4 regions of the Bradyrhizobium nivariense genome follow, and region 4 is predicted to be linked to each of the others. Evidence: predicted binding sites of a transcription regulator. Region 4 holds the regulator's gene; each other region holds the start of a gene.
The links. Region 4 encodes LexA, which represses DNA repair genes until DNA is damaged. Its sites were predicted from a motif close to TGTTCNNNNTGTGTTCNG; they were not measured.
Positions count from the first base shown of each region.

Region 1 (7,751 bases), on a different contig from region 4:
CATGGTAGACAGTCCTGTATTTTCAACAAAGCTTGAGACCCTCCATGCCCATCGTGAACCGTGTCGCCGACCTTCAACCCGACATTCAGGCCTGGCGCCGGGACATCCACGAGCATCCTGAGCTGCTGTATGACGTCCACCGCACCGCAGCATTCGTCGCGGACCGCCTGCGCGAATTCGGCTGCGATGAGGTCGTGACCGGCCTTGGCCAGACCGGCGTGGTCGGCGTGATCAAGGGCAGCAAGCCGGCCGGCGGGGGCCTCAAGGCCATCGGCCTGCGTGCTGACATGGATGCGCTGCCGGTCGAGGAACAGACCAACCTGCCTTACGCTTCGAAGACGCCGGGCAAGATGCACGCCTGCGGCCATGACGGCCACACCGCGATGCTGCTCGGCGCGGCCCGCTACCTCGCCGAGACCCGCAATTTTGCCGGTGATGCGGTGGTGATCTTCCAGCCGGCCGAGGAGGGCGGTGCCGGCGGCTTGGCCATGGTCAAGGACGGAATGATGGAGCGCTTCGGCATCGAGCAGGTTTACGGCATGCACAACGGCCCCGGCATTCCGATCGGCTCGTTCGCGATCCGACCGGGTCCGATCATGGCGGCGACCGACGAGGTCGATATCATGATCGAGGGCCTCGGCGGCCATGCCGCGCGTCCGCACAAATGCGTCGATTCCGTGCTGGTCGGCGCGCAGGTGATCACGGCGCTGCAGTCGATCGTCGCGCGCAGCGTCGATCCGCTGGAATCGGCCGTGATCTCGATCTGCGAGTTTCACGCCGGCAACGCCCGCAACGTCATTCCGCAGACTGCGACGCTGAGGGGCACTATCCGGACGCTGTCGCCGGAGGTGCGCAAGCTGGTCGAGAAGCGCGTGCGCGAGGTTGTGGCGGGCGTGGCGCAGATCACCGGCGCCAAGATCGATCTGCACTACAAGCGGAATTATCCCGTGGTGAACAACCACGCAGCGGAGACCGAGATTGCGCGTCGCATCGCCGGGCAGGTTGCGGGCGATGCCAACGTGCACGAGATGTCGCCGCTGATGGGCGGCGAGGATTTCGCCTATATGCTGGAAGCGCGCCCCGGCGCCTTCATCTTCTGCGGTAACGGCGACAGCGCCGGCCTGCATCACCCCGCCTACAATTTCGACGACGAGGCGATCGTTTACGGCACCTCGTACTGGGTCAAGCTGGTCGAGGAATCGCTCGCGGCATCGTAAGGCTGAGCCGAAAGCACCAATGAAAAGGGCCCGTGCATCGCACGGGCCCTTTGTCTTTGAGTGATGTGATCGGCTTCAGAAGATCCGCGAGAAGATCACGTACAGCGTGCCCGACAACAGGATGGCGACGGGCAGGGTCAGCACCCAGGCCATCACCATGTTCCTGATGGTGGCGACCTGGAGACCCGAACCGTTCGCGGCCATGGTGCCGGCGACGCCGGACGAGAGCACGTGGGTGGTCGAGACCGGCAGGCCGAACACGTCGGCGGCGCCGATCGTGGCGGCGGCGACGAGCTCGGCGGAGGCACCCTGCGCGTAGGTCAGGTGGGTCTTGCCGATCTTCTCGCCGACGGTGACGACGATGCGCTTCCAGCCGATCATGGTGCCCAGGCCGAGCGCGATCGCGACCGCCACTTTCACCCAGGTCGGGATGAACTTGGTCGCGCTGTCGAGCCCGCCCTTGTAGGCGTTCAAGGTCGCGACCTCTTCCTTGTTGAGGTCGTTTTCCTTGTCCTTCATCAGGAAGCGGATCGCTTCCGAGGTCAGGTACATGTCGTTGCGGGTGTTGCCGACGACTTCCGCCGGCACCTTGTTCAGCGAGCCGTATTTCGCAACCTGCTCGCCGACATCCTTCACCAGCACTGACAGCGAAGGGTAGGTGCCTTCGCTGATGTGATGCGATGTGACGTACTGCGTCACCGCAGGACGGGGATCGCCGATGATCGCATGGCCGGCGCCCTTGGCCGCAACCACCTTGGAGGCGGCTTCCGAGACCTTTGCGAATTGGGCGACCTGCGACTCCGGCAATGCGCGGTTGAGCGCATAGGCGGTGGGCACGGTGCCGATCAGGATCAGCATGATCAGGCCCATGCCCTTCTGGCCGTCGTTCGAACCATGGGCGAAGCTGACGCCGGTGCAGGTCAGGATCAGCAGGCCGCGAATCCAGATCGGCGGGGCTTTGTTACCCTCAGGGGCGGCATAGAGCGCCGGGTTCTTGATGATCACCTTGAGCAGCAGCAGCAGGCCGGCGGCGCAGACGAAGCCGACCAGCGGCGACAGCAAGAGCGCATAGCCGATCTCCGTGGCCTTGCCCCAGTCCACGCCCGAGGTGCCGTCGCGGCCGCGCATCAGCGCGTTGGCAACGCCGACGCCGATGATCGAGCCGATCAGCGTGTGCGAGGAGGAGGCCGGCAGGCCGAAATACCAGGTGCCCAGATTCCAGAGGATCGCGGCGATCAGCAGCGCGAACACCATCGCGAAACCGGCGCTTGAGCCGACCTGCAGGATCAGCTCCACCGGCAGCAGGGAGACGATGCCGAAAGCGACCGCGCCGGAGGACATGAGCACGCCGAGGAAGTTGAAGAAGCCCGACCACATCACTGCGACTTCGGCCGGCAGCGAGTGGGTGTAGATCACGGTCGCAACCGCGTTGGCGGTGTCGTGGAAACCGTTGACGAATTCGAAGCCGAGCGCGATCAGGAGCGCAACGATAAGAAGGAGATAGGGCAGGTAGCTCGTGACCCTGGTACCGGTCGCATCGACATCGGAATAGATGCTGTAGGCTACATAAAGCAGGCCAGCGGCAAGAATGCCGAAGAACAGGATCATCGTCAGCGGGTTAAAACCCTTGTCGAGATTTGGCCGCGAAGCCGGCTGGATCGGCGCGGGATCGGCTACCGCGCGGTCGAATGCAACATCGGTCATGTCTGGACGCCCCTTAACTTTCTGTAAGGGCTATTGTCCCCGATGGATTTGAAGGCTGGATGACAACCAGCGCTTGAAAGCCGCTTTCCCGCCTGTATTTAGGCGGCGCGCGCCGCTTTCTTCTGCAAGCCGGCGACGATCTTCAAATCTTCGACAAAGCGCTGATATTCCAAGACCTTGGCTTCCGGATCGGGCAGCCGGAGCAGATAGGACGGGTGCACCGTCACCAGTGCCTTGTGGCCGTCGGGAAGGTCGATCAGCCGGCCGCGGGTCTTGCCGATCGGGGTGATCTTGCCGAACACGCTCTGTGCTGCGGTCGCGCCCATCGCGACGATGAGATCGGGCTGGATTACGGAGACTTCCCGCTCATACCACTGCCGGCAGGCCTTTATCTCCGGCGTATTCGGCTTCTGATGCAGGCGGATTTTGCCCCGCGGCACGAATTTGAAGTGTTTCACCGCGTTGGTGACATAGACCTTCTTGCGGTCGACGCCGGCTTCCTCCAGCGCGCGGTCGAGCAGCTAGCCGGCCGGGCCGACGAAGGGATGGCCGGCGAGATCTTCCTTGTCGCCGGGCTGCTCGCCGACCAGCATGATGTTGGCGGACTTCGGGCCCTCGCCGAACACGGTCTGGGTCGCGTCCTTGTAGAGATGACAGGCCCGGCAATGCGCGGCCTCCTCGCGGAGCGCTTCGAGGTCGTCGGCAGCAGCTTTGCGTCCCATGATGGCTTCCGGACGTGGGGAGATCCGTCCGCCGGTCCAGCGTTCGGCATCGGCGAGCAGAGGTCCAAGTATCGATCCAAGTATCGATGTGTCCTGGAGGTTCCTCCGGGGCTTCACCGGCGCATCAGTCGTCATCAGCCGGCCGGGTTGAAAATGGCTCCGCCAGGTTTCCTCCAGGCGGCCTGGGGCCGGCCACTCCGTCCGGCTGATCCCGGGCGTGAAGGAGATCGCGTGACCGTCCCAATGGGCACAAACGTCAGGCGTGAGGATGGACCAAGGCATATCGGCAAAACGACGCGCGAAGAACGGCGCGGCGAATGCGACGATATGATGCTCCGGCTCGAACCAGGCGGCGTAATGCGTTTTCTGCTCGCGTCCGATCTCGCGGAAGCGGACGAGATCGCGCATCCGCTGAGCATCGCGCTGCACCGCGCCTGCCATCGCGGTTGCCTGCGCCACGTCGGGATCGCTCATCGTTGCGAGCAGGTAGTGATCGGCCTTCAACCGCCAGAGCAGGCGATAGAGCAGCGCAAAACGCTCACCGTCGCGATGCAGGATCGCGACGCGGGCAAGCTCGATGAAATTGGCCGGCACGGTGAACGTGCTCTCGGTCTCGATCGGCGGAAGGCGTGGCGCTTCGGACAGGCCGGGTGGCATCTGGTCTTTCGTTTGGCCTCGCACGTGCCACACCACGTCCGCCGGTGCGACTTGATGCAGCGCGAATGTGCGTGCGGTTTTACGCCAGCCGTCGAAATCGGTCTCGCTGTCCAGGGTGATGAGGTACATGGTACTCGAATCCTATTGATTTCGCTCATGAATCCATGGGCGCCGCAATTCGATTGACTCCTAGGGCGCCGTTAGCTTTATATTAGAACATACCATGAACAATTGAGCCAGCCGTTGGTTCTCTTTTTGAGAGCCACCGGCAATCACCCTTGAGGAGCGGCGTATATGAGCGGCGCACGAAGAAGCGCGCTTGCGACCTTGCGGGGCCAGATCGAGCGCATCGAGACGGCGGAGGTCGTGCATCAGCGCGATCGCGTCGCGCTTGGCCACGGTGAGGCCGACAGCGCGCTGAAGGGCGGGCTCGCGCGCGCGGCGATCCACGAGGTGTTTTGCGAGGGACGTCAGGGCACGGCCGCGACGGGTTTTGTCACGGGACTTGCGGGCCGCATGACGGCCCGCAAACCGCTGCTGTGGGTGCGGCAGGATTTTTCGGAAATTGAAACCGGCGCGCTGTCGATGCACGGGCTCGTTGAGCTCGGCCTCGATCCGTGCCGCGTGGTGATGGTGCGCGCCGCCGACGTGGAGAGTGCGCTGCGCACGTCGGCCGATGCGCTCGCCTGCGACGCGCTGGGTGCCGTCGTGCTCGAGCTCTGGGGCGAGACCAGGCAGTTCGATCTCGTGGCGAGCCGCAAGCTGACGCTCGCCGCACAAGCGTCAGGTGTGACCGGGCTCTTGCTGCGCATGGCTGCGCAGCCGCTGCCCTCGACCGCGGAGACCAGATGGATGCTGCGCGCGGCGCATTCGCCACCGGGACCGGTGTGGAGTGCCTGGGGCGCGCCGCGCTTCGATGCCGAGCTCTTGCGCAATCGCCATGGCCCGTGCGGCCGGTGGATCATGGAATGGAAATGTGATGAGTGCCAATTCTCTGAACCGTCGTCGTATCCTCAGCCTGTGGTTGCCGCGCCTGCCCATCGACCGGATTCAGCGGTTTTTCCGGGCGAGCAGCGGCGCGCAGGATGAGCCCAGCATCGTCGTTGCCAAGGACAACAACGCGCTGGTGATCCATGCGCTGGACGAGGCCGCCGAGCGCCTCGGCCTGCATATCGGCCAGCCCCTGGCCAATGCCCGGGCGATGTGCCCGGATTTAAAAGTGTTCGACGCCGATGCCGTGGCCGATGCGAAGACGCTCAGCGACATCGCCGATTGGTGCGACCGCTTTACGCCGCTGGTGGCGCTCGATCCGCCGCACGGGCTGTTTCTGGACATCACCGGCTGCGCGCATCTGTTCGGCGGAGAGGCTGCGCTGTTGCAGACCTTCGTCCATGCCCTCGATCGCCAGGGCTTTGCCGTCAGCGCGGCGATCGCCGGCACCTCGGTCTGCGCACGCACGCTGACGCGGCAGGTCACGGGCACCATCGTCGCCGATGGCGGGGAGGCGGCGGCGATCAGCCGGTTTCCGGTGTCCGCGCTTGGTGCAGGCGAGGCTATCACCACGGGTTTGCGTCGCGCCGGGCTGAAGACGATCGGCGATGTCGCTTCCCGCAAGCCGCATGAAATCACGGCTCGGTTCGGTGCGCGGTTCTCCACGCTGCTCGGGCATGCGCTGGGGCAAGGCGACGCGCCGATCAGCCCGCGAAAGCCGCTGCCCGACTACATCGTGGAAAAACGCTTTGCCGAACCGATCGCCACCGACACTATGATCGCGATGACGCTGTCGCGCCTCGCTGACACGCTGATCGCGTCGATGGAGAAGCAGGGCAAGGGCGCGCGCCGCCTGGAAGCAGCCTTCTTCCGTACCGACGGCGTGGTGCGCGCAATCATGGTCGAGACCGGACGTCCCGTGACGCGAAGCGCGGTCATCGACCGGCTGTTCCGCGAGCGCCTCGATGCGCTTGCCGATCCCCTCGATCCCGGTTTCGGCTTCGACATGGTGCGGCTGTCGGCGAGCCGCACCGAGATCGTGGTGCAGGAGCAGCGCGATCTCGACGCCCATGTCCACGACAATGACGAGCTTGCCGCACTGATCGACCGCATCGCCGCGCGCATCGGCGGCAAGCGCGTCGTCGTGCATCTGCCGCAGGACACGCATATCCCTGAATGTGCGGTGCTGGCCGCGCCGGCGCAGCATCATCTCGCCGTGGCCATGCAGGCCGAATGGCCCGTGCGCACCGAGAGTGAGCCGCCGCTGCGCCCGTTGCGGCTGTTCGACAAGCCCGAGCCGATCAAGGTGCCGTTCGCGACCGTGCCCGACGGCCCGCCGCATCAATTCACCTGGCGTCGCGCGCGGCATGCGGTGGTGCGGGTGGAAGGGCCCGAGCGCATCGCGATGGAATGGTGGCGGCAGGACGGCAAGCAACTGACGCGGGACTATTTCCGTATCGAGGATGCCGAGGGCCTTCGCTTCTGGATCTTTCGCGACGGTCTTTACGAGGGGGAATGCTTCGACGCCGACGGCAAGCCCGCTCCTCCCGGTTGGTATGTGCACGGTCTCTTCGCATGAACACCCCCGCTTATGCCGAGATCGGCATCACCACGAATTTCTCCTTCCTGCGCGGCGGCTCGGATCCGCGCGCCTATGTGCACCAGGCCAGTATCCTCGGCATTCCCGCGATCGGCATCGCCGATCACAACACGCTCGCCGGCGTGGTGCGCGCCTACAAGGAGCTCGACAATCACGAGGTGCTGCACAAGCCGAAGCTTCTGATCGGCACGCGCATCGTCTTCATCGACGGTACGCCCGATATTCTGGTCTATCCGTGCGACCGCGCCGCCTATGGCCGGCTGTGCCAGCTTCTCACCAGGGGCAAGCGCGGCGACGACTTCGCGCGGATCGAGAAGGGCGAGTGCCATCTCACCTTGTCCGATCTCCTTGCGTTTTCCGAAGGCCAGCTCCTGATCCTGACGCTGCCGCATCGCTTCGATGCGGCGCAAGCGCAGGACATTCTCGCCAAGCTGAAGGCAAGTCGCGCCGAGGGCGTGTGGCTGGCGGCGAGCCTGATCTATCGCGGCGACGACCGCCGCCGCCTGGCGCAGCTCGATGATCTCGCCGCAAAAGCAAAAGTGCCGCTGCTTGCGACCAACGAGGTGCTCTATCACCACCCCGCGCGTCGTCCCCTGCAGGACGTGCTGACCTGCATCCGGGAAAAAACCACGATCGAGGCCGTCGGACGGAAGCTGGAAGCCAATGCAGAGCGGTTTCTGAAGACGCCCAGGGAGATGGCGCGGCTGTTCCGCGATTTCCCTGAGGCTGTCGCGGAGACCATGCGCTTTGCGGACAAGATCACCTTCTCGCTCGACCAGCTCAAATACCAGTATCCGGACGAGCCGGTGCCGCCGGGGAAGACCGCGCAAGGGCATCTGGAGGATCTGACCTGGGCCGGTG
Region 1 covers NZ_JARWCR020000058.1:37,962-45,712, reverse strand. The annotation lists gene QCM77_RS33795 (M20 aminoacylase family protein) at 45-1,217, shown strand; gene QCM77_RS33790 (inorganic phosphate transporter) at 1,293-2,921, opposite strand; partial or broken gene QCM77_RS33785 (UdgX family uracil-DNA binding protein) at 3,020-4,429, opposite strand; gene QCM77_RS33780 (ImuA family protein) at 4,595-5,389, shown strand; gene QCM77_RS33775 (Y-family DNA polymerase) at 5,280-6,869, shown strand; gene QCM77_RS33770 (error-prone DNA polymerase) at 6,866-7,751, shown strand, end outside.
Region 1: a site for LexA is predicted at 4,513-4,530, ahead of QCM77_RS33780 (ImuA family protein). Genes of this name have one in related genera too.

Region 2 (7,751 bases), on a different contig from region 4:
AGATGAAGATGATCAAGGGACCGGCGATATTCCTCGCTCAGTTCACGGCCGATGCGGCGCCGTTCAACTCCTTCGACGCGATCTGCGAATGGGCTGCCTCGCTCGGCTATGAGGGGATTCAGATCCCGAGCTGGGACGGGCGACTCTTCGACCTCAACAAGGCCTCGGAGTCCCAGGACTATGCCGATGAGGTGAAGGCGACAGCGGCCGAACACGGCCTTTCCATCACCGAACTCTCGACCCATCTTCAGGGCCAGCTCGTCGCCGTGCATCCGGCTTATGACGCAGCATTCGACGGCTTCGCCGTGCCGGAGGTGCGCGGCAATCCCAAGGCACGCACCGAGTGGGCCGTCGACCAGGTCAAGCGCGCAATTCGCGCCTCAGGACGCCTCGGGCTCACGGCGCAGGCGACCTTCTCCGGCGCGTTGGCCTGGCCCTATGTCTATCCCTGGCCGCAGCGTCCAGCCGGCCTGATCGAGGCCGCCTTCGACGAGCTCGCCAGCCGATGGCGGCCAATCCTCGACTATGCGGACGAGCACGGTGTCGATCTCGCTTATGAGATCCACCCCGGCGAGGACCTTCACGACGGCGTCTCCTATGAGATGTTTCTCGATCGGGTGAAGGGTCACAAGCGCGCGAACTTGCTCTATGACCCGTCGCACTTCGTGCTGCAGCAGCTCGACTATCTCGACTACATCGACATCTACCACGAGCGGATCAAAGCCTTCCACGTCAAGGATGCCGAGTTCAACCCGACGGGCCGCCAAGGCGTCTATGGCGGGTTCCAGAGCTGGGTCGATCGTGCCGGCCGCTTTCGCTCGCCAGGCGATGGACAGATCGATTTCGGCGCGATCTTCTCGAAGCTCACGCAGTACGACTACGACAGCTGGGCGGTGCTGGAATGGGAATGCGCGCTGAAGCATCCCGAGCAGGGCGCGCGCGAGGGCGCCGAATTCATCAAAAGGCACATCATTCGGGTGACCGAGAAGTCGTTCGACGATTTCGCGGGCTCCGGCGCTGAGGACCGGATGAACCGCAAGATGCTTGGCATCTCCTAGCGAGGAACAAGAAATGATTATTGAGGCAAGCAGTGGGGGCGGCGGTCATGGTCGTATCCGGCTAGGCATGGTCGGCGGTGGCCAGGGGGCTTTTATCGGCGCCGTTCATCGTGCTGCCGCGCGTATCGACGACCAATTTGTGCTGACGGCCGGTGCGTTGGCGTCGGATTCGGCGCGAGCAAAAGCCTCGGCGCGGGAGCTCGGTATCGCCGACGACCGCGCCTATGCCTCCTTCGAAGAGATGGCGAAGGCGGAGGGCGCGCGCCCGGACGGCATCGAGGTGGTCTCGATCGTGACCCCCAACCACCTGCACGCCCCGGTCGCCAAGGCGTTCCTTGAAGCCGGCATCCACGTCATCTGCGACAAACCGCTCACGAGGAGCCTCGCCGAGGCAGAGGAACTGGTGGAGTTGGTCAGGAAGACGGGCAAGGTTTTCGTCGTGACTCACAACTACACGGGCTATCCCATGGTCCGACAGGCCCGCGCCATGGTGGCGAACGGTGATCTCGGCGAGATCCGGCTCGTTCAGGCCGAATATCTGCAGGATTGGTTGACCGAGCGGTTGGAAGCAAGCGGCCATAAGCAGGCCGCGTGGCGCACGGACCCGACCCGTTCCGGGGCAGGCGGGTGCATTGGCGATATCGGCACTCACGCCTACAATCTCGCTTGCTTCGTCACCGGCCTCGAGCTTGAGGAGCTGCTCGCCCAACTTTCGACCTTCGTCGGCGGCCGGCGTCTCGATGATGATGTCCAGATCCTCCTCAAATGGAAGGGCGGTGCCAAAGGGATGCTTTGGGCGAGCCAGGTCGCGGTCGGCAATGAGAACGGCCTGACGCTGCGCGTCTATGGGACCAAGGGCGGGCTCGAATGGGCACAAGAAAATCCGAACTATCTCTGGTTCACGCGTTACGGGCAGCCCAGGCAGCTCCTGACCCGCGGCGGCGCCGGCGCGTTGGTTGAGGCGGACCGCGTTACCCGCGTGCCAGCGGGGCACCCCGAGGGGTATCTTGAGGGCTTTGCAACGATCTATGCTGAGGCAGCGCGCGCCATTCGCGCGGCACTGGCCGGCAAAGCACCGGATCCGGCGGTGATTTGCCCCACCGTGGAGGATGGCCTCGCCGGCATGAAATTCATCGACGCCGCGGTGAATTCGTCTGCAAGCAATGGCACCTGGGTTCGAATGACGTAGATGCCGACGCTTCTCTTGAGCTGATCCTGGCTCCATAGCGGCCGATCACGTCTTGCGACGGGTTTGACGGCTGGCCAAGCTTCAGCTCGATGCAGGCCGGCTTGACACTCGCCGCCGACGTTCTCATTATGTTCCGTCAAGAGTTTCCTCGAAACGTGAGGGACGAAAGGTCGGATGGCGACGACAGCCACCATCCTCCATGCGGATCTGGACGCCTTTTATGCTTCGGTAGAGCAGCTGCTTGACCCTTCATTGCGCGGCAAAGCCATTGCCGTCGGCGGCGGAGTTGTGCTTGCCGCGTCCTACGAGGCTAAGGCGTTCGGGGTCCGCGGAGGGATGCCGGGACGGCGAGCGCGCGAGCTCTGTCCGCAACTCACTTTTGTGAGCGGGCATTTTAAGGAATATCGGCGACTGGGCGACGCCGCCATCACGCTGATCGGCGACTACACGCCTTTGGTGGAGCGGATTTCCATCGACGAGGCCTTCGCCGACGTTGCTGGCTGCACCCATCTGTTTGGTCCACCCGACGAAATTGCGAGGACAATCCGCCAACGCGTTCGGGCTGAACTCGGCCTTCCGATTTCGGTCGGCGTGGCTCGCACCAAACATCTTGCAAAGATTGCCTCGCAAGTGGCCAAGCCCGATGGGCTGGTGGTCGTCGATCCTGACAGAGAGTTGCAATTCCTTCACCATCTGCCGGTCGAGCTGATGTGGGGAGTTGGTCCGGTCACAAAAGCGCGGCTCGCCGAGATCGGCGTCCTCACAATCGGAGAATTGGCAAAGACACCGGGAGGCTCGCTTGAGCGGCTACTCGGTCCTGCGGCGGGAGAGAAGTTTGCGGCGCTGGCGTGGAATCGTGATCCACGCGACGTCAAGGTCCATCGCCGTGCCCGATCGGCGGGAGCACAATCGGCGATCGGCAGGAAGCCTGCCGAAGAGCGAGTTTTTCGACCAACCCTGCTGCACCTTGCAGACCGAATCGGCACCCGGCTTCGGGCCAAGGGCAGGCTGGGCCGAACCGTGACGGTCCGGATTCGCTTCGCCGGCCTGAACTCAGCTACGCGCTCGGTAACGCTCGACGCGCCTATCTCGGCGACCATGATCCTTGCCGAACTCGCCGAGGACCTGGTGCGCGCCGTCCTCGCAGATCACCCTGACGAGAAGACAATTTCGCTCCTCGCGATCTCCGTCTCGCATCTCGAGGAGAACTGGGATCTTGAGCTGGAGCTTCCGCTTGGGCTTCGAGATGAACCGCACCGCCCCGGCAGCAAAATAGGCATGGCGCGTTGGGCGGCCGACCGTGCGGTCGATAAAATCCGCGATCGTTTTGGATGGGATGCCATCGGATATGGCTCCGTGGCGCTGGGCATCTCGCGTTCGGTTCCTGATGAGTTTCGCAAGCTCGCCGAAAAGGACCTGTGATGGTCACGGGAAAATTAATGGCGCATGCGATTCCGACTCGCTGCCGCTGCCCGCCACTCAGTTCGCACGAATGGCGAGCGGCGAAAGACGGATTCAAGCTGACGGCCGTCAACGTGGCCGCTATGGCCGCGCTGCGCGCTTTGTTGAGTTATATGAGCTCCATCGCCCGCGGCTGGCCGGATTGGGCATTCTTCGAGTTGGCGTAAATCGTAGAGGCCATCGGCAGGATATCCGGCACATCGGACGAGCTGCCGCTCACAAGGCTGACCCATTGTGCCTTGCGACTTTCGAGTCCATTCATCGGTGGCTGGAACACGCCCTCTTTGGCAGCGTCAGTGATGTCCTGGATTTGCTTCTCCACGGTGTTCAGTTCTGACGCCAAGGTTCACCGTTCGAACGTCGTTCGCGATTGAGCCGGTTTGTCTCTTCTGCGTAGGCGCGCATCGCCTCTGCAAGCATCTTCGGCGCCATCATTCGGTCCTTCGACCCGGCCAGAACGCGCCGTTCGAGTTCTTCACGCGGAATGGTCCGGCCGTTCGAGAAAGAGCGTTAGCTATGTGCGCTTGTTGATGATCGCCGGTCCGCACTTAACCTGCCCGCGGAAAATCGTGTCATTCCATAGCTCTCCGGCCGGTGACAGCTTTCATCATTGAGTGTCTTGGCAATCGAGCGCGGACTGATGTCCTTCGCGAAATCGCGGAAAAATGCGACCGGCCCGATGTTGCCAAGACGGCGTGACCGCTGTCGCGCTGGCGGTTAGAGCGAAGAGAATATCTTTCGCGGACCCGGGCTATCAGTGAGCCGTAACAAGATCGTGAGGGGCCGATGAAATTGCAATGCGTCGCCAGTCTTAGACTTCGGTTGGATCGCAGAAGATCTGTTGAAGCGAGAGCGTACCAAAAGGAACATCATGAAACTCACCGGTCGCACAATCCTCATAACCGGAGGATCCGCAGGCATCGGACTTGCCTTCGCGTTGAAGTTTTCTGATCTAGGCAACGAGGTCATAGTGACCGGTCGCCGCCAGGCCACGCTGGATCAGGTCAAAGCGAAACATCCCAAGCTTTACACAGTTCAGAGCGACGTTGCCGACCCAGCTCAGATTGCGATCCTCGCGGCGCGGGTAAAGGCGGACTTTCCAAGGCTCGACGTGTTGATGAACAATGCAGGTATCAGCCACTATAGGAATCTCAAAAGTACGGCCGCCGACCTTGTCGGCTTAACCGACGAGCTAGATGTTAACGTGGGCGGGATCATTCGGATGACCTCGGCACTCATGGACGTCCTGAAGGCCAACAAGGGGACTCTGATCAACGTGTCGTCCGCGCTTGCGTTCGTGCCGCTGCCTTGCTTGCCGATCTATTGTGCGACCAAGGCGGCGATCCACTCCTACACTCAATCGCTCCGCTTCCAGTTGGAGGACACCGGCGTAGAGGTCATTGAGCTCATGCCTCCGGCGGTGAAAACCGATATGACCTCTGACCTTCGCGAGGACGACGGCATTGCGCTGATCACCACGGAGGAACTGGTGAGCCAGTCGTTCGGGTTCCTTAAGGTGGGCGCCACCGAGATCCGCCCTGGACAATCGAAGCAGCTTGCCCTCATGCGACGCATTGCTCCGAACTTCATCAATGGGCAGCTCTGGAAAGCATCGAAAAAGCTCGTTCCGGCAAGCGCAAATGAGTCCCTGCCACCCGTCACGCGTGGGGTCGGCGTGCACGGTCGCCCTGGCGGCGCCCACGAACGCGGCCCGGCAGCCTCAGGCAGAGTCCGATGAGGATACAAGGAGGGCTTCAGGTTGATGGAGGACCTGAGCGACGCTTTGCGCTTGGCAGTCGGCCGCGCAATCGAGCGAACAAGAGAGCACGTTGAACGTCGATCACTCCTGGTCGTCGGGCCGTCTTACATCTGGGACGAGCAGCCGTGACAAGTTCGACACATGAAGGAGGATAGGATGCTTCCATTGACGGGAAAGAAGGTCATCGTGATCGGCGGGAGCCAGGGAGTCGGGCGGCGGATTGCGGAAGAGGCGCACGGGAGCGGCGCACGGGTCTTGGCCGTGGCACGGCGTGAAGCCCCGCTCCACCGCCTCGCGGAAGAGGTGCCTGGAATGGAAGTTCTTGCGCTTGATGCAGCCGACGCGACCGCGCCTTCGAAGGCATTCGGAGTGCTAGAACCCGATGTCCTGGTGTTGTGTGCTGGGGCGCATCCGACGACCTTGCCACTCTACAAGCAAAGCTGGCAAGAGTTTACCGTAAATTGGGAAAGCGACGTAAAAATCGCATTCCATTTCTGCAAAGCGGCGCTGTCGCGACCTCTCGCTGCTGGAGCGCTCGTGCTTCTTGTCTCGAGCGGAGCCGCGCTCGCTGGGTCGCCGCTAACCGGAGGGTATGCCGGCGCCAAACGCACGCAGATATTCATCGCCAACTACAGCCAGAAGGAGTCGGATCGCCTTGGTCTTGGCTTACGTTTCTTTGCGCTCGCACCGCGGATCATGCCGGACACCGAGTTCGGAAAGCATGCCGTGGCCGGATATTCCGGCTATCTGGGCATATCGGAAGTGGACTTCATTCGCAGCATGGACTCTCCGCCGACCTCGTCGGACGCGGCGCGTGTTGCCATCGAGCTGGTGATCAATCCGGATAGATTTAAGGAGCGGGTGTTTATTGTGTCCAGTAAGGGCATCGAAGCTGTACCGTCGTGATGCGCCCCTTGAAATGATGCAAGGAAGGCCAATATCGAGTCCGATGACAGCGGCAGAACCACCAACTCAGAGGACGGCGTCGGAGCGGTCGACCAAGGCGTTCGAGCAGCTTGCCGAACCATTTCGCCGCGAATTGAGATTGCATTGTTACCGCATGCTAGGATCTCTGCACGAAGCAGAAGACCTTGTGCAGGAGACGTATCTGCGGGCTTGGCGAAGTTTCGACAACCTCGAGGAACGAGGTTCGCTTCGCGCATGGCTGTATCAAATCGCGACCAATGCCTGCCTCGACGCGCTGGAAAGGCGCAAGAACATCCGGCGTTGGCTCCCCGACCAACGAGTGCCCGCCACTGCTGAGCTTCCGGACGGCGTACCAGTACGTGACGTGCCCTGGCTTGAACCTTACCCGACCTCGAGCCTGGAAGGCCTCATTGACGAGGCACCGAATCCGGAAGCACGCTATGCTTCGCGCGAAGCCGTGCAATTGGCCTTCGTCGCGGCCATCCAGCAGCTATCTCCACGCCAGCGCGCGGCGCTCCTGCTTTGTGATGTGCTCGGTTGGGCGCCGGCCGAAGCGGCTACTCTGCTCGGCGGTTCGACGGTTTCGATAAATAGTGTCCTTCAGCGCGCGCGCGAAACGCTGGTTCGGCGTTATCCTGACGGCCGGCCGCCGGTTTCAGCCCGACCGAACGCCGCGCAGAAAGAACTTCTCGGCCGCTATTTACGCGCTTGGGAAGCGCTCGACGTCGACGGCTTTGTTGCGCTTTTGAAGGAAGATGCGACGTACACGATGCCGCCGTTGCCGCAATGGTACGCAGGACGGCAGACGATCCGCGGCTTCTTTGAGTGGGCATGGAAATTTTACGATAGTTACCGCCTGGTCCCCATCGGGGCCAATGGACAACCTGCTTTCGCTGCCTACTCCCGCGCCCGTGAGGGCGAGCCTTGGGTCGCGCATTCCCTTCACGTGCTCTCGCTCGACCACGACCTGGTTCAGGCATTGACTCTTTTCGTGAAGCCAGAAGCTCAGCGATTGTTTCAGCGCTTCGACCTGCCGCTCAGTGTGCCCGGTCGGGTTGCTATCGCCTGATCTTGTCCTGGTCGACTTGGATGTCAGCCTCAGCGGCGACGTACGCGGCATGCCTGAAGTCCCGAATTTTGGCGACCTTGCCCGCCGACCAGCCGAGCAATATGAAGTATTTCGGCCTTGCGCCGGGGATCGCCGTCGGGTCGAGCACCAGGATGGCCGGACGGCCCTCGACGAGGCCCGGTACGAAGTGCCAGTCATTGATCTTGGCGTAGTTGCCGAAGTAGCGGGACACCTCGGCTTTGCCGTTCAGCCGGGACCTGTTCACCAGATCGAGCTTGACGTCCTCGG
Region 2 covers NZ_JARWCR020000016.1:84,385-92,135, forward strand. The annotation lists gene QCM77_RS15615 (sugar phosphate isomerase/epimerase family protein) at 3-1,058, shown strand; gene QCM77_RS15620 (Gfo/Idh/MocA family protein) at 1,072-2,247, shown strand; gene dinB (DNA polymerase IV) at 2,422-3,669, shown strand; gene QCM77_RS15630 (hypothetical protein) at 3,818-4,051, opposite strand; gene QCM77_RS15635 (SDR family oxidoreductase) at 4,580-5,446, shown strand; gene QCM77_RS15640 (SDR family NAD(P)-dependent oxidoreductase) at 5,624-6,373, shown strand; gene QCM77_RS15645 (sigma-70 family RNA polymerase sigma factor) at 6,417-7,463, shown strand; gene QCM77_RS15650 (sigma-70 family RNA polymerase sigma factor) at 7,453-7,751, opposite strand, start outside.
Region 2: a site for LexA is predicted at 2,366-2,383, ahead of dinB (DNA polymerase IV). Genes of this name have one in related genera too.

Region 3 (7,751 bases), on a different contig from region 4:
CGTCCATGCCGGCCTTGCGGTGATCTTCCGCTACGGCGTCGTGGTGCTGATCGGTCTCCTCCCTTCGGAGGAGAAGGTGCTGATCGACGGCCTGAAGCCCCGCGTGATCGGCGAGTTCAGCCCCCATGAGGAGGAGATCGCGCAGGCCCAGCTCTGCAAGGACGAAAGCGCCGAGGCGATCCTGCCGGGCGGTCCGATCTGCCTCGCCAAATTCTCCGACGACCGGCTGCTGCTGATTGCGGATGCGCTCGCCAAGAGCACCTCGCTCGCGCGCGACGAGCGCCGCGTCGCTGCGGTCTTCGACGTGATCGAGCCCTTTGCGCGCAAGCTCGCCGAGCAGGGCCGCACGCCGCCCCGGCGCAAGGGCATCTTGCAACTGATCGGCAATGCGCTTCTCGTCCAGCAGCGCGTCGCCGGCCGTGTTGCTGTGGCCGAGAAGCCGGACGTGCTCTGGGAGAAGCCCGAGCTCGACCGGCTCTATGCCCGCCTGGAAGACGAGTACGAATTGAAAGAGCGCCTCGACACGCTCGAGCGCAAGCTCACCGCCGTGTCCGAGACCGCCAACGCGCTCACCGACATCATCGACACCCAGCGCTCGCTGCGCCTCGAAATCGCGGTGGTGGTGCTGATCGTGATCGAGGTCGCGATCGGGTGTTTTCAGATTTGGTCGGGGACGCACTGACTCTGCGTCCTTGGCCGTGTGGTTCGAGACGCGCCGTAAGGCGGCGCTCTGCCACGCATTCTCAAAATGCGCACATTCTCTCAAATGCGATTGTCTTGTCGCAGCACCGCCGCACAATGCCGTGCGATCATCAGTTCCTCATTCGTCGGAATGACGAAGACATCGATGGCGCTATCGTCACCGCTGATACGCTCGCGCGCCGCATCATTCGCAGCGGCATCGATCCGCACACCGAGCCAGTCGAGACGTTCACCGATCGCGCTGCGGATTTCGCTGGCATGCTCGCCGATGCCGCCGGTGAAGACCAGGCAGTCCAGCCCGCCAAGCGTGGTCGCCATCACCGCGACTTCCTGCGCGGCACGAAACGTGAAGAGCTCGACCGCCTCCCGCGCCGCGGCCTCGCGGCTCGCAAGCAGCACGCGCATGTCCGAGGAGATGCCGGAGACACCGTGCAGGCCTGACTCGTGATAGAGCAGGTGCTGGACATCCTCGACAGACATTCTCTCGTGCTGTTGCAGATAGAGCAGCACGCCAGGGTCGATCGCGCCGCAGCGCGTGCCCATCACCAGCCCGTCGAGCGGCGTCAGTCCCATCGTGGTGTCGATGCTGCGGCCGTCGCGCAAGCCGCACAGGCTCGCACCGTTGCCGAGATGCGCGATCACGGTGCGCTTCGCTGCAAGCTGCGGCGCGATCTCGGCGAGACGGCCCGCGACGTATTCGAAGGAGAGGCCGTGAAATCCGTAGCGCCGGACGCCGCGCTCTTCATAGCGCCTCGGGAGGGCGAAGCGGCTCGCGGGCGGCGCCAGGCCGTGATGGAAGGCGGTGTCGAAACAGGCGATCTGCGTCAGGTCGGGCCGGATCGCCCTGATGGTGCGGATCGGCTCGATACAACGCGGCTGGTGTAGCGGCGCAAGCGGTGTCAGCGCCTCCAGCTTCGCGTAAACGTCGTCCGTCAGTCCGACCGGCCCTGAATAATCCGGCCCGCCGTGAACGATGCGGTGCCCCACCGCGCGCAGGCGGTGCTGGCTAAAATGGTCCTTGATGAAGGCGAGCACGTCGGCGAACAGATGACCACCGTCGGCGTTCGGCGCCTCTCTCTGCGCCTCGAACAGGTCTTCGCCCGCGGGGCTCTTCACGACGAGCCGCGGCTTCGTCTCGTGCTCGTCGAGCAGGCCCTTGCAGAGCAGGGTGGGCTCGGCCGCCGAGATATCGAACAGGCCGAACTTGATGCTCGACGATCCCGAGTTGAGAACGAGAACCGTGTTCGACATGGCTGCCCTCAGTCGCCTGGCTCCGCCGGAGTGTTGCCGCCTGCGCTGTTCGGCCAGACCCAGCCCTGCACTTCCGGCATGTCCTCACCGTGCTCGCGCACATAGTGCGAATGCTCGATCAGCTTGTCTCGGAATTGCTGCTTCACCTGCGCCGCCTTGGCCGCGAGCCCCGGCACGCGCTCGATCGCCTCGATCGCGAGGTGATAGCGGTCGAGCCCGTTGAGCACGACCATATCGAACGGCGTCGTCGTGGTGCCTTCCTCGGCAAAGCCACGCACATGCATGCCGGCATGGTTGGTGCGGTTATAGGTCAGCCGGTGGATCAGGTAGGGGTAGCCGTGATAGGCGAAGATCACCGGCTTGTCGCGTGTGAACAGGCCGTCGAAGTCGCGATCGCTGAGGCCATGCGGATGCTGCTCGTTCGGTTGCAGCGTCATGAGGTCGACGACGTTGACGACGCGGATCTTCAGATCGGGCAGCGCCTTGCGCAGCAGGTCGACGGCCGCAAGCGTCTCCAATGTCGGCACGTCGCCAGCGCAGGCCATCACGACATCGGGCTCGCTATTCGCGTCTTCCGTGCCGGCCCAGCTCCAGATGCCGATGCCGGCATCGCAATGCGTGGCCGCTTCCTGCATCGACAGCCATTGCGGCGCCGGCTGCTTGCCGGCGACGATCACGTTGATGCGGTCATAGGTGCGCAGGCAATGATCGGCGATCCACAGCAGCGTGTTGGCATCCGGTGGGAAGTAGATGCGGACGATGTCGGCCTTCTTGTTGGCGACGAGATCGACGAAACCGGGATCCTGATGGCTGAAGCCGTTGTGGTCCTGACGCCAGACATGCGAGGTCAGCAGATAATTGAGCGAGGCGATCGGGCGCCGCCATGCGAGATGCCGCGTCACCTTCAGCCATTTGGCGTGCTGGTTGAACATGGAATCCACGATGTGGATGAACGCCTCGTAGCAGGAGAAGAGGCCGTGTCGGCCCGTGAGCAGATAGCCCTCTAACCAGCCCTGGCAGAGATGCTCGCTCAGCACCTCCATCACGCGGCCGTCCTGGGCGAGATGCACGTCGTAAGATTCGGTCTTTTCCATCCAGACGCGTTCGGTCGCCTCGAACACCGCATCGAGCCGGTTTGACGCGGTCTCGTCCGGGCCCATGATGCGGAAGTTACGCGCCTCGGCGTTGAGGCGGATGACGTCGCGCAGGAATTTGCCGAGCTCGCGGGTTGCCTCCGCCACGACGCCGCCAGGTTGCGGCACCTCGACGGCGAAGCTGCGGAAGTCCGGCAGCTTCAGCTCCTTCTTCAGAAGTCCGCCATTGGCGTGCGGATTGGCGCCCATGCGGCGATTGCCTTCGGGCGCGAGCGCCTGGAGCTCAGCAATGAGCGCACCGCTCGCGTCGAACAGCTTTTCCGGCTCGTAGCTGCGCATCCAGTCTTCGAGAATCTTCAGATGCGCCGGATTCTCGCGGCAGTTCGCGACGGGCACTTGATGCGCACGCCAAAAACCTTCGACCTTCTTCCCGTCGACCTCCTTCGGGCCGGTCCAGCCCTTCGGGCTGCGCAGCACGATCATCGGCCAGCGCGAGCGTTCGACGCTCTCGCGACTGTGGCGGGCGTGCTGCTGGATCGAGCGGATGCTGGCAAGCGTGACATCGAGCGCGTCCGCCATGGCCTGGTGTATCAATTTGGGGTCGTCGCCCTCGACGAACAGCGGCTCGTGGCCGAACCCGCGGAAAAGATCGCGGATCTCCTCGTCGCGCATCCGCCCGAGCACGGTGGGGTTTGCGATCTTGTAGCCGTTGAGATGCAGGATCGGCAGCACCGCGCCGTCATGCTTGGGATTGAGGAACTTGTTGCAGTGCCAGGACGCCGCGAGCGGGCCGGTCTCGGCCTCGCCGTCGCCGACGACACAGGCGACGATCAGGTCGGGATTGTCGAATGCCGCGCCATAGGCATGCACCAGCGCGTAACCGAGCTCGCCGCCTTCATGGATCGAGCCCGGCGTTTCCGGCGCCGCGTGACTCGGGATGCCGCCGGGGAAGGAGAACTGCCTGAACAGTTTGCGCAATCCGTCCGTATCGCGCGCGATATCGGGATAGATCTCACTGTAGCTGCCTTCGAGATAGGTGTTGGCGACCATGCCTGGGCCGCCATGGCCGGGACCGCAGACATAGATCACGCTCAGGTCCAGCGCGCGGATGACGCGGTTGAGATGGGCATAAATGAAGTTCAAACCGGGCGTTGTGCCCCAATGGCCGAGCAAACGCGGCTTGATGTGCTCGGGCCGCAAGGGCTCGCGCAGCAGCGGGTTGTCGAGCAGGTAGATTTGCCCGACGGAGAGGTAGTTCGCAGCGCGCCAGTAGCGATCGAGCAGATCGAGGTCGCTGCTCGCTACGGCCGCTTGTTGTTGATTTGTCATGTTCTTGCCGACCTTCACCCCAGCGATCGTCACCAACATTGTTCTGCGACGATTGATCCCTGTCCGGGATCAGACGAAATCGTCGCGATGGGCAGGTTGCGTGAGGTCAAAGACGCGCCTGAAATTTGGGCGGCTACGGTGCATGGGGTTGTTTTTCAGGTTTATTGTTTGTGTTCTTGATTTGTTCTTTTGACGTGCTATGTTGGCTTCATGAGTCCAGCATCCTCTCATGCTCTCAAGCACCCGCCGGTCACGGCGCCCTCCGAGCCGGCGGGTGCGCTTTCAGATGTTCCCGCCGATTTCCCCGAGCTTGGCGTCGCCATCGACCGCGCGCGCAGGCGAGGGCGGGGTGCGCAATCCAACGCCAGCGGCCGCTTCGAGGCCGAGGCGCGCGTCGCCTTCGACGATGGCTGGCAGAGCCTTGAAGAGCTGCCGCCGTTCAAGACCACGATCGGGATCGACACCTCGCGCAAGGTGATCACTCGCAACGATTCTCCCGACATCGGCTTCGACCGCTCCATCAATCCCTATCGCGGCTGCGAGCACGGCTGCGTCTATTGCTTCGCACGGCCGACCCATGCCTTTCTCGGCCTGTCGCCGGGGCTCGACTTCGAGTCAAAGCTGTTCGTGAAGCCCGATGCGCCCACGCTGCTCGAGAAGGAGCTCGCGGCGCCCGGCTACGAGCCGCGGATGATCGCGATCGGCACCAACACCGATCCCTATCAGCCGATCGAGCGCGAGCGCAAAATCATGCGCGGCATTCTGGAGGTGCTGGAGCGTGCCGGCCATCCCGTCGGCATCGTCACCAAGTCGGCGCTGGTCGTGCGCGACATCGACATTCTCGCGCGGATGGCCAAGCGCAACCTCGCCAAGGTCGGGATCTCCGTTACCTCGCTCGATCCGAAACTGGCGCGCGCCATGGAGCCGCGGGCGTCGACGCCGCCGAAGCGGCTGGAAGCGCTGAAGCAGCTCTCCGACGCGGGCATTCCGACCACCGTGATGGTCGCGCCCGTCATTCCCGCACTCAACGATTCCGAGATCGAGCGTATTCTGGACGCCGCAGCTCATGCCGGCGTCAAGGAAGCCTCCTACGTGCTGCTGCGGCTGCCGCTGGAGGTGCGCGATCTCTTCCGCGAATGGCTGATGGCGAACTATCCGGACCGCTACCGCCACGTCTTCACGCTGATCCGCGACATGCGCGGCGGCCGCGACTACGACGCGAAATGGGGCGAGCGGATGAAGGGCACCGGCCCGATGGCCTGGACCATCGGCCGCCGCTTCGAGATCGCCTGCGACAGGCTTGGGCTGAACAAGCGGCGCTCCAAGCTGACGACGGATCATTTTGCCAGGCCGAAGCGGAACGGCGATCAGCTCAGCCTGTTCTGAGGGACGAAGTGGGAGAGGTGTCGTATGAGTAAGGAACTGCCAGCTCCAATCCCGCGGCTCACCGTCATCACGCTGGGCGTGAATGACATCCGCGCCAGCATTGCCTTTTACGACGCGCTCGGTTTCTCGCGCCGGCTGAAAGTGACCGGTGAGGCCGTTGCGTTCTATGACACCGGCGGTTCGGTGCTGGCGCTGTTTCCCTGGGATCAGCTCGCGGTCGACGCCAAATTGGCTGATAATCCGAGGCCATCGACGTTCCGCGGCATGACGCTCGCATGGAACTGTCGCGCGCGTGAGGAGGTGGACGCGGTGCTGGCTTTCGCCGTCAGCAAGGGAGCCGCGCTGCTGAAGGCCGCGCATGAGACCGACTATGGCGGCTATTCCGGCTATTTCGCCGACCCCGACGGCCATCCCTGGGAGGTCGTGGTCGCGCCCGGCATCGATGTCGGCGAGGACCGGCGGGTGCATCTGGCGGAATAGGGCGGCTGACTTGAATAACGGGAATTGTCCGAGGTTCCCGGTTGCGCAGGCGAGGCGCCTTGCGCACGATCCCGGCCATGATTCGGGATCAATCCGCAAAAAAGCCGGCCAAAGGCGCGCCTGAGAAGGCTGCGCCCAAAAAATTGGTCAAGGCGGCGCCGGCTGGCAAGAGCGCCATCATTGTCGCCCCGAGCTTCCGCCGCGAGCGCGCGCTGATCAAGCGCGGCGTCTGGCCGGTGGCCGGCTGCGATGAGGCCGGCCGCGGGCCGCTGGCCGGTCCTGTGGTGGCGGCTGCGGTGATTCTCGATCCCGACCGCATCCCGCGCGGCATCGACGATTCCAAGCGCCTGACGGCCGAGGAGCGCGAAAGGCTGTTCGACAAGATCTGCGCCACCGCCCAGGTCTCGGTGGCCGTCGCCTCGCGCTCCCGGATCGACCGCGACAATATCCTGCGCGCCTCGCTGTGGGCCTTGAAGCGCGCCGTGGTGGCGCTGCCTGAGGCGCCCCGGCACGTCTTCGTCGACGGCCGCGACCGCCTCGATACGGAATGCGACTGCGAGGCCGTGATCGGCGGCGACGGCATCGTCCTGTCGATCGCTGCGGCCTCCATCGTCGCCAAGGTGACGCGGGACCGCCTGATGTGCGCGCTGGCGCAGGACTGCCCCGGCTACGGTTTCGAGCAGCACAAGGGCTACGCCGTTCCCGAGCACCTCGACGCGCTCGACCGCCTCGGTCCCACCGTCCACCACCGCAGCTTCTTCGCCCCTGTCGCCGCCGCCCGCGCCAAGCACATGCCCTGGACGGTCGAGCCGGCGCAGGACCTGTTTGCGGTGACTGACGTCGAGGTGCAGGTGGAAGCAAGCGTGGAAGCAAGCGTGGAAGCCGACGCGGCGGCAAATCTCTAGACGAGACTCGGTTGCCACGACGCGTGCCGCCCTCTATCAAAACACTCGTGAGCGATTAGGGCCGGCTGAACGGGTTGGCTGCATCTTTCGGACGTTGCATGCGGTTTACCTCCCTGGTCATCGAGCTCATTCGTGCCCGGCCGCGGCTGATCGTGTGGATCGCCGTGTTGTTGCAGGCCGCGATGTGGCTGTTCGTGGCGCTGGTGTTCTACCGCAGTCCGCCCGGCAGCCTTGCGACCGTGCTGGCGTTCGGCCGCGAATACCAGGTCGGCACCGATCTCGGGCCGCCCTTGCCGGTCTGGCTCGCCGACATCGCCTATCGCGCCGCCGGCGGCCACGTGTTCGGTGTCTACGTCCTGGCCGAGCTCTGCGGAATCGCGACCTTTATCACGCTCTATCATCTGTCCCGCGCGGTGGTCGGCCCCCAGCAGGCGGTGCTGGCGGTGCTGCTCACCATGACGGTGCTGGCGTTCTCGTCGGCCGCACTCGACTTCGGCCCCCTGGTGCTGGCGCGGCCGCTCTGGGCGCTGCTGCTGCTGCATTCCTGGCAGATCATCGGCCAGCGCCGCAGCACCGCCTGGTTCGCCTGGTCGATCGAGGCCGG
Region 3 covers NZ_JARWCR020000045.1:13,667-21,417, forward strand. The annotation lists gene QCM77_RS29500 (RMD1 family protein) at 1-682, shown strand, start outside; gene QCM77_RS29505 (acetate/propionate family kinase) at 763-1,953, opposite strand; gene QCM77_RS29510 (phosphoketolase family protein) at 1,962-4,376, opposite strand; gene QCM77_RS29515 (PA0069 family radical SAM protein) at 4,587-5,762, shown strand; gene QCM77_RS29520 (VOC family protein) at 5,787-6,242, shown strand; gene rnhB (ribonuclease HII) at 6,320-7,147, shown strand; gene QCM77_RS29530 (glycosyltransferase family 39 protein) at 7,246-7,751, shown strand, end outside.
Region 3: a site for LexA is predicted at 4,548-4,565, ahead of QCM77_RS29515 (PA0069 family radical SAM protein). Genes of this name have one in related genera too.

Region 4 (7,751 bases):
GACGCCGCTCGCCGACGGCAGGCTGGTCGCGCTGGCACTGCGCATCGACGCACTGGCGGACGATTGCAGCCGGGCCGCGCTGGTGGTGACGGCACGTCCCGCGCCGCCCGATTGCGCCGCGATGGTGGTCGATCGGCAGCGGCTCGCCAGCCAGAGCGCGCTGGCGCTGACGCAGCGTGGTGACGGTTTTGCGGTTCAGGCGGTGAGGGCGAGAGGCACGAGCCGCCCCTGGTTGCCGGCCGGCGCCGGCGCAGGTGATTTCGATGGCAGTCTTGCGCCGAAGACGGCCGCGCCCCGCACCCGGGACGCAACGCCGGCGGAGACCGACTTGCAGGCCGAGGATTGAGCGGATCGGCCAGAGCATCTTCGGCTCCGATTGAATCAGAACCGAAGCTCTGGATTCTGACGCGTTTTCTTCACGCGAACCGGTATCCACTTCGCTCTCTAGAGATACCAGGCCAGCACGGCGTCGAGCCCGGAATTGCCGATGACCGGCAGGGCCACCATCCGGCTCAGTCCGGATGCGCGGGCCTCAAGGCCGGCGACCGAGCCGTCATGCGCGAGCTCATCGTTGAGCGCGGGCATGCCGGTGGCCCAGGCCCCGCCGATGCTGCCTTCGCCCCTGGCGATGGATTTCGTCGCATAGAGCGCGGCAAGGTCGGTCTGCGCACTGCAATCGCCGGCGCGAAACACCAGCGCCGAGCGGATCTGGTTCGGGACCCAGATCTCGAAGCGTCGCGCAATCGGCGTGGCCTGCGCCGAGAGGAATGTCAGGACCCAGGTCTGGTCCGTGCCGGTCCGATAGGGCACGCCCACGCCGAGATTGATCCCGACCTTGGCCGCGTCCTCCCAGCGCAGGAAGCTCCTGGCGTCGTGCAGGTCCTTGATGATCAGCGGCAGGCCCGCCTTCCAGGTGCGTCCAGGCAGGCCAAAGCCGCGAGGAAATTTGGTGTGGCGAGAGTTGAACTCGAACATATCGGCGGTGCCGTAATAGCCGTCGACGAGCCCCATCTCGTGGGAGACATCAGGGTCGTTGTGCCAGAGCTCGATCGCGCCGACATGCGCTTTGCCGTCGCCGCAGAACAGCACGATGACGGCCTGGAGGAATTCGCCTGCAAACACCGGTACCGCGACGCCGCAGGTGAGGCCGGCTACGAGCGCCTGATCGGTCCGTTTGAAATAGGAATTGGCGAATCTGGTGAGGATTTCGGGGTGGCCCGAGGCCCAGGCCTTGCCCGGAAGTCCCTCGTCATATCCGAAGTGCAACTCTTCGCTGACGGCCTTGAACGCGGACAGCCCTTCGCCGTAGAGGCCGCCACCAAATTCCAGCCGCATGCGCGTCCGGTCGGGTACCCAGAGTTCAACGACGCGAAGGAAGGTTTTCATCGAGCGTGTCCGCCGTCTCAAGCCCTTGACAGCATCGGTCATTTGGCTGCGAAGCGGACGTTCATAATTCAGGCAGGGCGGCTCAAACTTCGTGCTGCGCAGAGGCGCAGCGGCTTGATCAATCCGATCGGATTTCGCTGGACGCGACCGCACCATCTCGCCGGCCACGGCCGGCGATGGCAATTCAATCCTGGCCTCCAACCTCTCGGCCGGAGGGCGGCTGTGTCAGCCGATCGGCAGGCGGGTGACCGTCGGCTGCCTGTCGGCGATGATCTCCGGCTTGTGCTCGCGATCAGTGACCGGCTGGGTCACCGGCAGTTGCAGCACGGTTGCCTGCTGGCCCTCGACGAGCTGAGTCACCAGCACGTATTTGCCGTCGGGGAATTCAATCGCATCATGATGGCGGTCGGGAATGTGCGGATCGATCTTGCCGAACTTGCCGACGCGGGAATTGATGGTACGCGTCCAGATCCAGCGATTGTCGTAGCGGACGTTGTCGGTGAAGGCGAGCTCCGTTCCCGGCAGCAGGCAGACGGCCACGGTCGGATCGGCTGCGGACGCAAAACCACGCGTCGAGGTGCCGCGGAAGCTTGTCGTGACGATCGTCTCGCCGACTTCGGCGGGACGCGACGCGACGGCATGCAGGCTGTAGTCACACATCGGGTGCTCCTCAGGCTGGGATAGCGCCCGCGTCTCTTATCGAGGCGCAGGCCTCTATCAGAGTGGAAACACGCAAAACTCTACTTGGTTGTGGGCAAATCTGCGGCTGGTTTCCGCAAGCCGCGATCACATTATCTTTTAGGAACAAAGGCTGCTGCGATGCATTCGGGAGGCGCGTGTCAACGCCCTGCGGACGCCGACCAGCCCGAATATTGCCAGCCTGGCTGCGACGGTTGCGCGATCGCATTCCGCGCGTTGCGGACTTGATCGCTGACCGCTGTTTCCTTGCGGACATGGTGACGCGATTGTGCGGCAAATGCTGGCGACGCTGATGCTGCGATCAGCGCCGCCGCAACTGTGCTCAGAATGATTTTGCGCATGACTTCTCCTCGAACCTGAAGGCCGCGAAGCCCCTGGGTGCTTCGTGCGGCGTATCGAGGATCTAGCGCCGGAGGTGGGCCCGGATAATCTGTGCGGAACCAGAAAGACTATCCAGCCCGAGCGGACAATGATCCGCTCCAATCTCTGATCGGGCTGCCGATCGGAAGCGCGCGCGGCGCCAAGGACTCCCGGTATCAAGGACTCCCGGTATCAGTACTTCCGGTACAGCCCGATCAGCTTGCCCTGAATCTTCACCCGGTTCGGCGGCAGGATACGTACCTCATAGGCCGCGTTGGCGGGCTCGAGCGCGATCGAGGCGCCGCGGCGGCGGAAGCGCTTGAGGGTCGCTTCCTCGTCGTCGATCAGCGCCACCACGATGTCGCCGGTATCGGCGCTCTCGTTGCGCTGGATCAGCGCCATGTCGCCGTCGAGGATGCCGGCCTCGACCATGGAATCGCCGCGCACTTCGAGCGCGTAGTGCTCGCCCGAGCCGAGCATGTCGGGCGGTACGCTGATAGTGTGGCTGCGGGTCTGCAACGCCTCGATCGGCGTGCCGGCCGCGATGCGGCCCATCACCGGCACCGCAACGGGACGCTCGCCCTCGTCCGCAGACAGGCTGGAGCTCGCGCGCACCTTGCCGAGATTGCCCTCGATGACGCTCGGCGTGAAGCCGCGGCGGCTGCCGGCGGCTGCCTGGAGCTCGGGCAGCTTGATGACTTCAATCGCACGGGCGCGGTTGGGCAGGCGCCGGATGAAGCCGCGCTCCTCGAGCGCCGTGATCAGGCGATGGATACCCGACTTCGAGCGCAGGTCGAGCGCATCCTTCATCTCGTCGAAGGAAGGGGGCACGCCGCTTTCCTTCAGACGTTCATTGATGAACCGCAGAAGCTCGTATTGTTTGCGCGTTAACATCTCGACCAAAGTCCCCCGATTGATGCCGTTCGATTCCGAGACGCTGAATTCAGCAATAAGCCGCTACACGCTCGAAACAAATCATGAACGGACACTATATGTTCGATATGTGTTCCGCAACTGCTTAATTTACCGTGAACAGAGCGAAGTTCGCGGAACCCGCATTCTCGAGGCACTCAGACGGGGAGCCGCAACACCTCGCAGGGCGTGCCGGCTTCAGCCTTCGGCGCGAACGGTGCGCGCACGAGAAGTACCTGTGCCGCAGCGAGATTCGCAAGCAGCGAAGAGTCCTGATGACTGACGGGAAGGGCGATGCGCGTGCCGTCGTCGCGCTCCTCCAGGCGCGCGCGCAGATAGTCCTCGCGCTGGTCGTTGGCGCCGACGTCGCGGCCGAGCGCGGCGCGCTCACGGCGATGGTGAATCACCGAACGGCCCGACAGGGCGCGAATCAGCGGCACCATGAACAGGAAGGCGCACACATAGGACGACACGGGATTGCCCGGCAGGCCGATCACGCCCATTGCGCCGAGCCGTCCATGCATCATCGGCTTGCCCGGCCGCATCGCGATCTTCCAGAACGCCATCGCGATACCTTCGTCCCTCAGCGCCTGCTGGACCAGATCGTGGTCGCCGACCGATGCGCCGCCGGTCGTGATCAGGATGTCGGCGTCGCTCTCGCGGGCGCGGCGGATGCCGGCGGTGGTGGCCTCCAGTGTGTCGGCGGCAATACCGAGGTCGATGGTCTGGGCGCCCTCGCTGCGGGCGAGCGCATGCAGGGCGTAGCCGTTGGAATAGACGATCTGGCCGTGACCAGGCGTGGCGCCCGGCATCACCAGCTCGTCGCCGGTGGCGAGAATCGCGACCTTCGGACGCCGGCAAACGGGAAGATGCGGATGATTCATCCCGGCGGCGAGCGCGAGGTCACGCTCGGTGAGGCGGATTCCCGTGCGCAGGAGCACGTCGCCCTCGCGGAAATCGACGCCGGCGGGCCGGATGTGCCGTCCTGCGATCGCGGCTTCCTTGATCGTGATGCGCTTGCCATCAGCGACCGTGTCCTCCTGGATCACGACGGCGTTGGCGCCGTCGGGAACGACGCCGCCGGTGAAGATCCGCACGGCCTCGCCGGCGCCGACCGTTCCCGCGAACGGCCGACCCGCTGCGACCTCGCCGATGACGGTGAGCTTCGAATCGATCGTCGCGGCGTCAGCTGCGCGCACGGCGTAGCCGTCCATCGCCGACATCGCCTGCGGCGGCTGCGTACGCCGCGCTGCGACGTCGCGCGCGAGCACGCGATGGTAGGCTTCGTCGAGGGAAACCATCTCTTCGGGCAGCGGCTCTGCACTCGCCAGCACCGCGGCAAGCGCGTCAGAAACCGGCATCAAGGCCACGGCGAAAACTCCTGCTCGGCACGTTCGGGCGAATGTTCCGCAAGTCTTCTAGCCGAGCGCGGGCGCAGAGGCAAAAACAGCTGAGCGGGCGCAATTCATCCCGCTGCTTCACATTGTTCTGGAAGGCATGATCAAGCCCGGCGAGGCATGGTCCAGAGAACGAGGCAGATCGGCAGAAGAGTGGCCATGGCAAAAACGAGAATGACGAGCGCCACGGCCAGCATCGATCAGCTCTCTATCTGCCCGGGACTTACGTCGGGCGCTTTCGGCCCCTGATCCTTGTCGGGGAGCGGATCGGCCTGGGATTTCAGGTCGGCGGCCTTGCGCACAAGCTTGGCCGAAAGGTCCGAGTCTGAAGTTGTCCTGGCGAATTCAAGAAGAAGAGATGCCTGCTTGGTGAGGTAGGTTTTGCCCAACACGATGATGCGTCCGTCCGTAGAGATCCCGACGGACTCTAGAGTCCGGAACCCGGTATTCCGTTCCCGGAACTCGGTATAAAAATGCACAAAGTGATCGGGTTCCTCAGCTTCGTCAAAATTAGTTCCGACGGGGCCGTGCCTCCTGGGTTTCGCGACGGCGGATTGTCGTCAGATACCCAATGCCTTCAATGCGTTCCCGACGTCACGCGGCGAGGTCACATGGACCGCCGTCAAGCCGCGCGCCCGCGCTCCCTCGATGTTTTCAGCAAGATCGTCGAAGAACACGATACGCCCGGCGGGTACGCCGATCGCAGCGATGACGTGGTCGAAGGCCTCGGCATCCGGCTTGCGCAGGCCGATGCTGGACGACAAATACAGCTCGCGGAAATGGCCGAGGAGATCGGCATATTCCTGCGAGAAATAGTCCACGTGCGGCCGGTTGGTGTTGGAGAAGGCGTAGAGCGGCATCTGCTTCGCCGCCCGCGGCAACAGCTCGGCGATGTCAGGCATTTCGCCGGCGAAGATCGCGTTCCAGCCTTCCAGGAACTGCGCGTCCGAAATGCCGATTCCGAGCGAGGCTCGCAATGAGGCGAAATAGTCCTCGTCGCTGATCTTGCCCACCTCATGCAGCCGATAGGCTTCGCTGTCCCCCACATAGCGCGCGACGATGGATTCGGGCTTGCAGCCGGCATGTCCCGCCCAGCAGGCGATCGCCTTGGAGAAATCGATGTCGAGCACCACGCGGCCGAGATCGAACAGAAGCGCATCCGCGCTGCCGGGAGAGAGCGATGTCACCTGCATCCTTTCACTCAGTATCGATATGGCTCGTGGTCGAACAGCGGAAACGCGCTGAACACGCTCGGCGCGTTGGTTGCGGTCGCTGCATGCAGGCAGGATTTGTCGACCTCGGCGAACGAGGTCGCACCCAAGAGGCCGAGGCAGCGCAGCACTTCGTCCTCGAGCAGCTCCAGCATGCGCGCCACGCCGGCTTCGCCGGCCGCCGCCAGCGCCCAGCATTGCAGCCGGCCGATGCCGACGAGGTCGGCGCCCGCCGCGATCGCCTTGACGATGTCGGTGCCGCGGCCGAAGCCGCCATCGACCATGATCTTGGCGCGGCCGTTCACGGCATCGACGATCTCGGGCAGCACATGCATGGCGCCGCGGCCGTGATCGAGCTGACGACCGCCATGGTTGGAGACGTAGATCCACTCGACGCCGTGATCGATCGCGATCAGCGCGTCCTCTGGCGTCGCGATGCCCTTGAGGATCAGCGGGATCTTGAACTTGTCCTTGATCATCTTCACCGTCCGCCACTCCAGGCCTTTCTGGAAATCGCCGCCGGTGGCTCGCAGGCGGCTCTCGCGAACGTAACGCTTGGCGATGTCGCGTTCGCGACGGCTGTAATGAGCGGTATCGACGGTCAGGCAAAAGGCGGCATAGGCGTTCTTCTCGGCCCGGCTGACAACGTCAGCGACGAAGGCATCGTCGCCGCGCACATAGAGCTGGTAGAGGCGCAGCGCGTCGGGTGCCACCTCGGCGGTCTTCTCGAGGCCGGGCTCGGACACCGAACTCAGCATGTGCGCCGCACCGAAAGTCCCGCAGGCGCGTGCCACGCTCGCCGCACCATCCGGATCGAAGATCTCGAGCGCGCCGACGGGGGCGAGCACCACCGGCAGGCGCATCTTGCGGCCGAATTGCTCGACCGAGCCGGCGACCTTGCTGACATCGCGCAGCACGCGCGGGCGGAAGGCGATCTCGTCCAGCGCCATGCGGTTGCGACGCATCGTGGTCTCGGTCTCGGCGGCGCCGACGATGTAGTCCCAGGCGTTCTGGTTGAGATTGGCGCGCGCCTTGCGGATGAATTCGTGCAGGTTCTGGAACGGCTCGGCGCTGGCGCCGAGTTCGACGTTCCTCTCCGGCTGGATGCGGGGCGCGTCATTCATTGTTGTCCTCCCGAGAATTTGAAGTCTTATTGTCATCGCCTATCGTGTCCGGCCCTCCAAAACCATCCTAAAATCGCATAGCTGCGAGGCGTGGGCTGGCGGACCGATTCCCGGCTTGCACGAAACGATTTCGGAACGTTGCCAAAAGTTTAGGCCCGGGCGAAGGGATTTTTACGGTCTACCCGCCGGCGTGGCGTCCCGGCCTTGAAGAAACCAGAATGGTATTGTGAACAGCGGGCTGGATCGCCATTTGCTTGGCGCCTCCGAAGCCCCAGAGCAAAAAGGCCAGCCTCTCCATGCGGAAAACCCTGCTGTTCCCCCTGGGCGCGCTCACCGGAGCGTGTCTGACCCTTCTGGTAGCCAGTCCGCACGGCGGCGTATGGGCAGCACGGGCGGCAGCGAGCGCGGATGACGCCTATTCCCAGCTCAACTTGTTCGGCGAAGTGTTCGAGCGGGTGAAGGCGAGCTATGTCGAGAAGCCTGACAATGCCAAGCTGATGGAAGGCGCGATCACCGGCATGGTGACCTCGCTCGATCCGCACTCGCGCTATATGAACGACAAAGCCTGGACCGAGATGCAGGAGACCACCTCCGGCGAGTTCGGCGGGCTCGGCATCGAGGTCACGATGGAGGAGGGCCTCGTCAAGGTCGTCTCGCCGATC
Region 4 covers NZ_JARWCR020000023.1:12,904-20,654, forward strand. The annotation lists partial or broken gene QCM77_RS20185 (ComEC/Rec2 family competence protein) at 1-346, shown strand, start outside; gene QCM77_RS20190 (GAF domain-containing protein) at 445-1,386, opposite strand; gene QCM77_RS20195 (hypothetical protein) at 1,612-2,046, opposite strand; gene lexA (transcriptional repressor LexA) at 2,638-3,339, opposite strand; gene QCM77_RS20205 (molybdopterin molybdotransferase MoeA) at 3,516-4,727, opposite strand; gene QCM77_RS20210 (hypothetical protein) at 4,955-5,233, opposite strand; gene QCM77_RS20215 (HAD family hydrolase) at 5,315-5,947, opposite strand; gene QCM77_RS20220 (alpha-hydroxy acid oxidase) at 5,956-7,089, opposite strand; gene QCM77_RS20225 (S41 family peptidase) at 7,386-7,751, shown strand, end outside.